2 regions of the Shewanella sp. GD04112 genome follow, and region 1 is predicted to be linked to the other one. Evidence: riboswitches for the same ligand, from Rfam matches in the RefSeq annotation. Region 1 holds a riboswitch; the other holds the start of a gene.
The links. A riboswitch is a leader RNA that binds a small molecule or an ion and turns the genes downstream of it on or off. The one in region 1 is predicted to bind cobalamin.

Region 1 (4,424 bases):
GGCGAGGCGCGCACCTTCGCGGTTAATTTCGGCGGACAGCGACTGCATATCGTAGTCGGCCATGGCGATAGTGGTGGCGTTGAAGGTGTTGGTTTCAATAATATCCGCACCGGCTTTAAGGTAGTCGATGTGAATTTGTTTGATGATGTGTGGCTGCGTGAGCACTAAAAGATCGTTATTGCCCTTAACGTCGGTATGCCAATCCTTGAAGCGCTCGCCACGGTAATCCTCTTCCTCAAGCTTGTAGCCTTGGATCATAGTGCCCATGGCGCCGTCTAAAATCAGAATGCGCTTTGACAACTGGTTGCGAATGTCTGCCAGTGCTTGGCTGGCTCGATGGAGAGATATCGCCATAAATGATTACCTTTACTACAGCTAAGTTGAGTCCAAAGTACGCAATCGGGTGACAAATTGCATTTTATTATTGAATGTCGTTCGTTATGTTTTGGACATTTATACGTATAGACGTCCATAATACGCGACATCGGATTGTCAGGGCAAGGCTAAAGTTGGTATAGCATAGGCGAGATAAGGCTGATAAAAACGCTAAAAGGAAAGATTAGATGAAGCAGCTCAGGTTATTACTGTTACGCCATGGAGAATGCGAGGGCGGGGCAATTTTGCGGGGCCGAGTCGACGTGCCACTGAGCGACAAGGGCTGGCGGCAGATGTCGGCGGCGGTGGAGGCGCAGGCGACTGTGTGCCACGGCATTTATAGCTCGACCTCGAGGCGCTGCGCCGAGTTTGCCAAGGCCTTTGCGGCCGAGCTGCATTCGAGTGCGTCTGTAGGCATAAGTTTAGATGCACCCGCACCGTCGATGCTCAAGGTCAACCTGCTGGAGGAGTTACAGGAAATAGCCTTTGGCGATTGGGATGGCTGCCTGCTTGATGACTTATATCAACACGATGGCGAGCGGATGGCGGCCTATTGGCTGAATCCCTGGGAGGTGACGCCGCCCAATGGCGAAGCCATGGCAAACTTTGAAGCCCGTATCGATGGTGCGATAGCACAAATCTTCGATAAAGAGTTTGCCCTGCTGGCGATGGATGATGAACAGGCCCATGGGGAGTTTAATGCTAATGCTCCTGCGGCCAATATCTGGGTGGTGACCCACGGCGGGGTTATTCGCCACTTGATGTCAAAAGCGCTGGGGGCGGTGAAAACCCTAGGTTTTTACAGTCAGCTCGCCTTACCCGTGGCGGCGGTGGTGACCATTAATGTGCTCGAGGATGAGCAAGGCAAAAGATACTGGCGCTTAGACTGGCCATCGGGCCACTGTGAGTAGCTTGTAAGCATCAGTCATCGACATGATGAAAATTTTCTGATTTAAACAGCATTGCCTAATGGGCAAGATATAGGATAATGCTTTTCCCTGACATTTGAGCCAGATAACACACCCAGTACGTTAAGCTCAAAGGTCGCAGAAATAGGTGTTGGGAATTTTGTGCGATTTAGTGCTATTGCTTAAGGGCAACAGCGTTTAAGCGCGCCGGATAACCCAAACATAATAGGGAATCGGGGAGCTGCCCGTCAGTAGCCCGAACTGTACCCGCAACTGTGAGTAGTCGAAGCGCTTTGCTTCTTATCTACGAGTCAGGATACCTGCCTATTTCTGTTTTCGCTGCGTGCAGCCTTAGTTCTCGAGCGGGTAACTCGAGGGAGCAGAAGATGACATTAATGAGTTTCGCCCTGTTAGCCCAAGCGGCGGCAGGCACAGATAACACCAATCAATATCCATGTGGGAGCAATCGTTAGTGATGCACTCCACATCGAGCCTTGCGCCCTTAGCGCCCGCTGCGACTTCCGCCAAGATAGCACTTAAGGTCAGCCAACTGAGCTGGGCGATTGAGGGAAAAACCATCCTCTCGGAGATAAGCTTTGCCTTGCCGCAGGGGGAAATGCTCGGGCTGATAGGCCCCAACGGCGCGGGTAAATCCAGTTTGCTGCGCTGTTTATACCGCTTTATTCGCCCTGCTAAAGGTCATATCAGTTTGTTTTCGCAGGATATTAGCGAGCTGTCGCCCAAGGCGTTTGCCTGTAAAGTGGCTGTGGTGCAGCAGGATACGCCGCAATATTTCGATATGACCACAGAGCAATTGGTTGCCATGGGACTCACGCCGCACAAGGGGATGTTTGATACCAACTCCAGCGGCGACGGTGAAAAAATTGTTAAGGCGCTGGAAAAGGTAGGCCTCAGTCATAAAGTGCATCAACAATACGATCGTTTATCCGGCGGTGAGAAGCAACGCGCCCTGATCGCCCGTGCCATAGTGCAGCAGCCGCAATTGTTGATTTTAGATGAGCCGACAAACCACCTCGATATCCGCTATCAAATTCAAATCTTAGAGCTAGTGCGAAGCCTTGGGATCAGCGTAATCGCCTCGATTCACGACCTGAATTTAGCCAGCGCCCTCTGCGACCACTTATTGCTGCTCGATAAGGGGCAGGTGAGTGCCATGGGCACGCCAGCTCAGGTTCTAACCGAGGAACGTATCGCCGAAGTGTTTGGGGTATGCGCCCAAGTGACGCCCCATCCACAGCATGGTAACCCCTTGATTAATTACTTTTATGGTTATCAAAAGCCTAAGAGCGATGCTGTGGACGCGGCGAGTGACTTCCACTCAGCTTCGGCTCAAGAATTACCTTCTGTGGCCTGCGCCTGCCATAACTCTGGCGCGCCAAACGAGGTCTTACAAAGAGCTGCATTGCAAAATGAGAGCGTCGAGAACACGCCATGATAGACACACTTAAACTGGTGACCATGAATTTTTTTAGCCACATTTTTACGCCGCTCACGCGCCAGCAATGGCTCATCTTAGGCTTAACGGGGTTTGCCCTGCTCACCCCCATCGCCGCCGCAAGTTTTGGTGCGGCAAACATTAGCTTCTTAGATGTGCTGCAGGTGTTTATCAATAAACTCAGTCACTTGTTTATGGCCGATGAGGCCGTGAGTACCAGCAGCATGACAGAGCGGATTGTGATGGAGCTGCGACTGCCACGGATTATACTCGCCTTTGTGGCGGGGGCGGGGCTGTCCTTGGCGGGCAGCGTGCTGCAAACCGTGACTCGCAACCCCCTTGCCGATCCTTATCTGTTCGGCATTAGCTCCGGCGCCTCCTTTGGTGCCGTGGTCATGCTGACGCTATTCACAGGTTCTGGCCTGTTTGGCAATGCGGGCACGATAGCCAATTCGGGGATTTTTAGCGGTTCAGGGACTTTTGCTGGCTTGTTATGGTTTAGCTTACCCTTCGGTGCCTTTATTGGTGCCAGTCTGTCGGTGTTAATCGTGCTGGCGTTAGCTGGGTTAGGCCTTAAGAGTCAGGTGGAGCGCATGTTGCTCTCTGGGGTGGCGACCTCCTTTATGTTTAGCGCCTTAACCAGTTTATTACTGTACTTTGCCAGCCCGCAGGCTACCGCATCGGTATTGTTTTGGAGCCTTGGCAGTTTTGCTAAGGCCAGTTGGTCGCTGTTGGCGCTGCCGTCTTTAGTGGTGCTACTGAGCTTTTTTATTATCCTCGGTTGGAAACGCCAAATTATGGCCTTGCAGGCGGGGGATGAAACGGCCCACACCTTAGGGGTGAATGTGCCTAAGCTGCGCCTCAATATGTTGCTGCTCTGCTCGCTTATCACCGCGATTTTAGTGGCGACCTGTGGCGGCATTGGCTTTGTCGGCTTGATGATCCCGCACACAGTTCGTTTGTTATTCCCCGGTCGTCAGCCCATCTTACTGACGGCGCTGGTGGGCGGCCTGTTTATGGTGTGGATTGATGTACTCGCCCGATGTTTGCTTGGCAATCAGGAATTACCCGTAGGGATTATCACCGCCGCGATCGGTAGCTTCTTCTTTTTGCTGATTTTGCGTCGGCGCAAGCTATCGAATTAGCATGGGTCTTATGGATTGCCGAAATTTAGTACTAAGTGCGTATGGCAAATTGCAGCAGGATGCTTCGTAGTTGTTGTTCTAGAATGTGTTAGCGAACCTACTCGCAAATGAGTTATTAACAGCGGATCTATCATTGGATTCGACATTGCCACTGGAGTGTGAATGCCTCAATCTGTCCCGTTATTTCAAATCGAGCCTGTGAGTAAAGCGCAGAATCAACTCATCCAGCAAAAGATCGATCTTAAGACTAAGCCGCCCGGCGCTCTGGGGCAGTTAGAGTCCTTGGCGCTGCAAATTGCCCGCATTCAAGGACCGCAGCAATTACAGATAGTTAATCCGACCATGTTGGTGTTTGCTGGAGATCATGGGATTGCTGCCGAAGGCGTGTCGATTGCCCCGAGTGAAGTCACGCGGCAGATGGTGCAAAACTTTGCCCATGGCGGCGCGGCCATCAATGTGTTTTGTCGTCAGTTAGGCTTCAATCTCGAAGTGATTGATTGCGGTATTTTAACCCCAGTTGAAGATGCCGAAGGCATTATC
Region 2 (4,424 bases), 250 kb from region 1:
GTGAGGTGACGCCAGAGCTCAAGCAAGTGAAGCAAATTGTCCCAGTTAAAGATGGGTTTGCTGCGCTGCGCCAAGATGGCACTGTGGTCTATTGGGGTAATGCGGGCAAGTTGAGTCTGGACAAGGTATTGCAAGCGCGCATGACCAATATCACTAAGCTATTCGCCAACCGAGAGGCCATAGCCGCCCTCGACGCCAATGGTAAGGTACATACTTGGGGCTACGGGCCTTACGGCGGCAATAGTTTGCAGGTGCAGGATGAGTTAGTCGATGTGGTCGATATCTTTGCTAAAGGGCGCAGTTTTATTGCCCTGAAAAAAGACGCCAGCGCCGTAGTTTGGGGGGAGGTTGAAAGTTCGACCAATATGAAGAAGTTGCAGTCGCAGCTGACGGATATTAAACATATCGAATATTTTCAAAATACCTATGCCGCCTTAAAAAAAGATGGCTCAGTGGTGAGTTGGGGCTGGCGCAGTGATGCTTATCCTATCCGCAGCGCGCTTAAGGATGTAGCAAGTCTCACGGCAAACAGTTGCGCGTTTGCGGTGTTAAGTCCAACGGGGGATGCCCATTTCTGGGGCGATGGCATTAACTGTGGCGTCGATTGGATCAAGAAAACCGATATCACAGGCGTGAAGGATATTATCAGCGTTGGCCCGGGATTCTTGCTACTGCGTGACAACGCCACGCCGCAAATTCTCGCCGACGATACGGATTACGCCTATCTGTTTGGCTTTCATCATGCTCAAGAGATCCTCGACAAATATTGGCAGCAAGGCAGCAAAATTACCCTAGGTAAGTCCTCCTTTGCCTTTACGCGCCCCGACGGCAAAGTGGTACCCGTCGGTTATCGGGCTGACCTTAAAAATGTCGAGCAACTGATTGAACGCATTCCGCGCCTCACTTGGTTAGCGCAGGCAAATGATGGTTTTGTGGGGATCAGTGAAAAAGGAGAATGGGTCTCTTGGTCGATGAATCTGGGAATGTTTGATAAATCGCCGGTACAACCTGCCGACTCCTTGGTGGTTAAGCCGCTGGAATTTACCCCCGCTGCCCAATGTGAGACCCCAGAGCAACGGCAGGCGATTTTGAGTCAGGCAAGGCCGCAGCGTAAAATCAATTGGTCATTTGACTAACTCATTGTTGGGCATGTAGGGCATTTCTCAGCTGGTGAAGGTTCATTCACCAGCTTGTTTATCCCTCACCGACCTATCTTTGGCTGCTATTTGCTGTTTTACAGTTGTTATGACTGTATAAGTATCATTTTGTTTTGCTTTTTAACTGTTATCTTATTTACATCTTCGCTAGAATGCTGGATGTTTTCTATGCAATTTCATATGTCGTATTAACCCATAACAATGCGATACAAGGATGATAATAATGAAATGTATACCCCATATGCAGATGAGGTTATGGCAGGGCGCGAGCGTATTGATGCTATGCAGCCTAATCGGTTCTGAATCCGTTGAGGCGAAATTGGATATGCCTCGCCATGAGAGCAGTGCTTCCCATTCCCATGTGCTCCCCGTCTTTAGCCAGCAATTAGGATTTAACCTGCCAGAGGGGTGGCGCAAAGCCTACCATGAAGAACGTGCGGGCATGTTTATGGCGGAATTTGTGCCGGAGCAGGAGGCGCTCAATCAATGGAGTGCGCTGTTTTGTGTGCAAGGCTTTAAGGATATGGCCGAAAGCGTCAGCCCGGAGCAGTTTTTAGATGCGATGGCCGAGACTTACCAAGCCTCCTGTGACGGTGAGGTGGTTTACCAAAAGCTGGGGGATACCCAAGTGGATGGTCACGACGGATTTCAAGCCATTCTTGGTTGTACCACTATGCCGAATCTCCATGGCGCGACTCAATTTAATCCAACGGCCTTTACCTCTCATCCCCAGGGCGAAATTGGTTATTACACTGTAGTGAGTGGCGACAAGGATTTGTATTTGCTGCATAAATCGATGCGTGGTGAGGTGTTTTCTGCCGATAAACCTCCTCTGCAAGCCGCCAACAGTGCCGACTTTATCTCTGCCTTAGCGCCCTTTTCCTTAAAGTAGTTGTCAGTCGATAGACGGATGATCATGGACTTTCATCCGTATAGACGTCTATAATGCGCGCGCTCAGGCTTGATATGCCACGAGCCTTGTTGGGCGTTAACTGGTTTTTTCGCCCTATGAACCTCATTTTTAGTCAACCTTCTGTGGTGCTTGCGACGCATTCGTCGCGAGATAATCGGGAAGCCAGTGAAATTCTGGCACTGCCCCCGCAACGGTAAAAGGTGAGAGACGACCGCATTCGTTAGGTAGCTCAAGATGAGCCAGAGAATCGAGTGTGCAAAGGTCAGTTTCGCGTTTATCTCTCGTTGAGATAGACATAGCCTAAGTCCGGAGACCGGCCCTAAAGGTGTTTTTGAGATTTCGGTGGGCAGATCTCAAAATGCGATAGTGACTGTCAGTATTTGTTACTGAATCAACGGTATCGTGGCGCCAATGCCCCGTTTTCCTTGCAGGAGTTAAAGGTAAAATGGGAACACATCCAACTAAAATCGCGCTGCTGATCGGCAGCCTTTGCAGCTTTTCTGTTATCGCCCCCGCCGTGGCGGCCGATGATGCCAGCGTTGCCAAAGTCGATGAGCATATTGTCGTCATTGGCCGTTCAGACAAGACCCCCTTAAATATTGCCGCTAATGTGAATGTGATTGATGCCGCTGCGATTGAGCAGAGTGGCGCAACCAGCTTGACCGAAGTGTTACGTGGTCAAAGCGGTATTCAGCTATCCGACAATAACATTGGTACTAGTTTCGCGATGCGTGGCTTTAGCGCGAGCTCTGCGGTTAACAACACCTTGATTTTGCTCGATGGTCGCCGCTTAAATAATATCGATATCGCCGCGCCTAGCCTGAATGCGATTCCGCTCAATTTAATTGAGCGTGTTGAAATTCTATCGGGCAGTGCCGGCGTGCTCTATGGCGACCAAGCGGTAGGCGGGGTGATCAACATTGTAACTAAATCGCCTGAGAATACGGGCGGCAGCGTGCAATTATCCGGCGGCAGCTTTAATACCTACGAAGGTCGCGGCGATGTGTCGGGCGCCATCAATAAAGATTGGCACTATTTCCTGACCGGTAGCTACAACCAAGGCGATAACTATCGTAAGCATAATGCCAATGAAACTGGCTCTATCTTAGGCCGTATTCAATATAAAACTGCCACAGATTCTTTCTTCGTTGAAACCAGCTATTACGATGATGACCGCGAGAATCCTGGGGCGTTGACCCCTAAGCAGTTCAAAGAAAATCCACGTCAGTCTTCTAATAGCAGCGAATATGTTCATGAGATGACCACTGCGGCGCGCAGCGGTTATCAGCATCAGCTTAACCAAAACTGGGCCTTGGCGGCGGATCTGGATTACAGCGATACCTTAGTGAGCTCATTAAACTGGGGGGCGGGTAGCCATAATACTCGCTCGCTGCTGATGTTTAGTCCTAAAGCGCTTGCTAATTACAGCACCCGTCAAGGTGAGCTAAATCTAGTCACAGGTTTGGATATCAGCCGCGGTAAGGCAGAGTTTGACTCTATGGCGCGCAGCAACGTGCAGGAAATGCAGAGTGCTTACCTGCAAGCCACAGTGCCATTAAGCCACACCTTAAGCTATGTGGTGGGCGGACGTTATGCGCGGGTGACCGACGATCTGGTCGATGGCAATGTGTATCCAAACGGTATCGATTTAGATGAAGATGCGACCGCATTCGAGTTCGGTTTAAATTACCGTCCGAGCGCCGAGCACAGATTCTATCTGCGTGGTGATGAAAACTTCCGTTTCGCTAAGGTCGATGAGCAAGCTTACACCCCGAAAGATGTGTATGGCTTAAAGCCGCAGACGGGCCGCTCCTACGAGGCTGGTTGGGATTGGACTGTTGCTAGCCAAAGCCTACGCGTCAGCCTATATCGTCTCGATTTAGAAGATGAAATCGTCTTCGACCCGAGTGCTGAAAAACCTGTTGGTGGCAGCTTCCAAGGCGCCAACGTCAATGCCGATGCTTCACGTCGCTATGGCGCGAGTGCCGATTGGGATTGGCAGGTCACTCAAGCCCTTACCTTAGGTTTGGAATATAACTATATCGATGCCGAATTTACCGATGGGGTGAATGATGGCAAGCAATTGTCTTGGGTGGCTGAGCATACGGGACGCGGTTACGTTAGCATGGATTTTGCCGAGCATTTCCAAGTGTTTGCCGAGGCGATTTACACGGGCGATCGTTTTATCGAAGGCGATAACGCTAACCAAGGCGATAAATTATCTAGCTATGTTTTAGGTAATCTGGCCCTGAACTATACCCGTGACGCTTGGTTAGCGAGCCTGCGTATCGATAACCTGTTTGATAAAGAGTATGTCAGTTCTGGCTATTATGCTGGTGGAGAATATGACGGCT

Region 2: linked by a shared signal. The riboswitch ahead of N7386_RS17985 (TonB-dependent receptor) and the one ahead of N7386_RS17035 (ABC transporter ATP-binding protein) in region 1 are both predicted to bind cobalamin.

The regions. Positions count from the first base shown of each region.
Region 1 covers NZ_JAOEAL010000001.1:3,845,292-3,849,715, reverse strand. The annotation lists gene metH (methionine synthase) at 1-354, opposite strand, end outside; gene N7386_RS17040 (histidine phosphatase family protein) at 564-1,286, shown strand; cobalamin riboswitch at 1,467-1,626, shown strand; gene N7386_RS17035 (ABC transporter ATP-binding protein) at 1,759-2,739, shown strand; gene N7386_RS17030 (iron ABC transporter permease) at 2,736-3,884, shown strand; gene cobT (nicotinate-nucleotide--dimethylbenzimidazole phosphoribosyltransferase) at 4,047-4,424, shown strand, end outside.
Region 2 covers NZ_JAOEAL010000001.1:4,093,772-4,098,195, reverse strand. The annotation lists gene N7386_RS17995 (hypothetical protein) at 1-1,136, shown strand, start outside; gene N7386_RS17990 (hypothetical protein) at 1,381-2,049, shown strand; cobalamin riboswitch at 2,177-2,407, shown strand; gene N7386_RS17985 (TonB-dependent receptor) at 2,516-4,424, shown strand, end outside.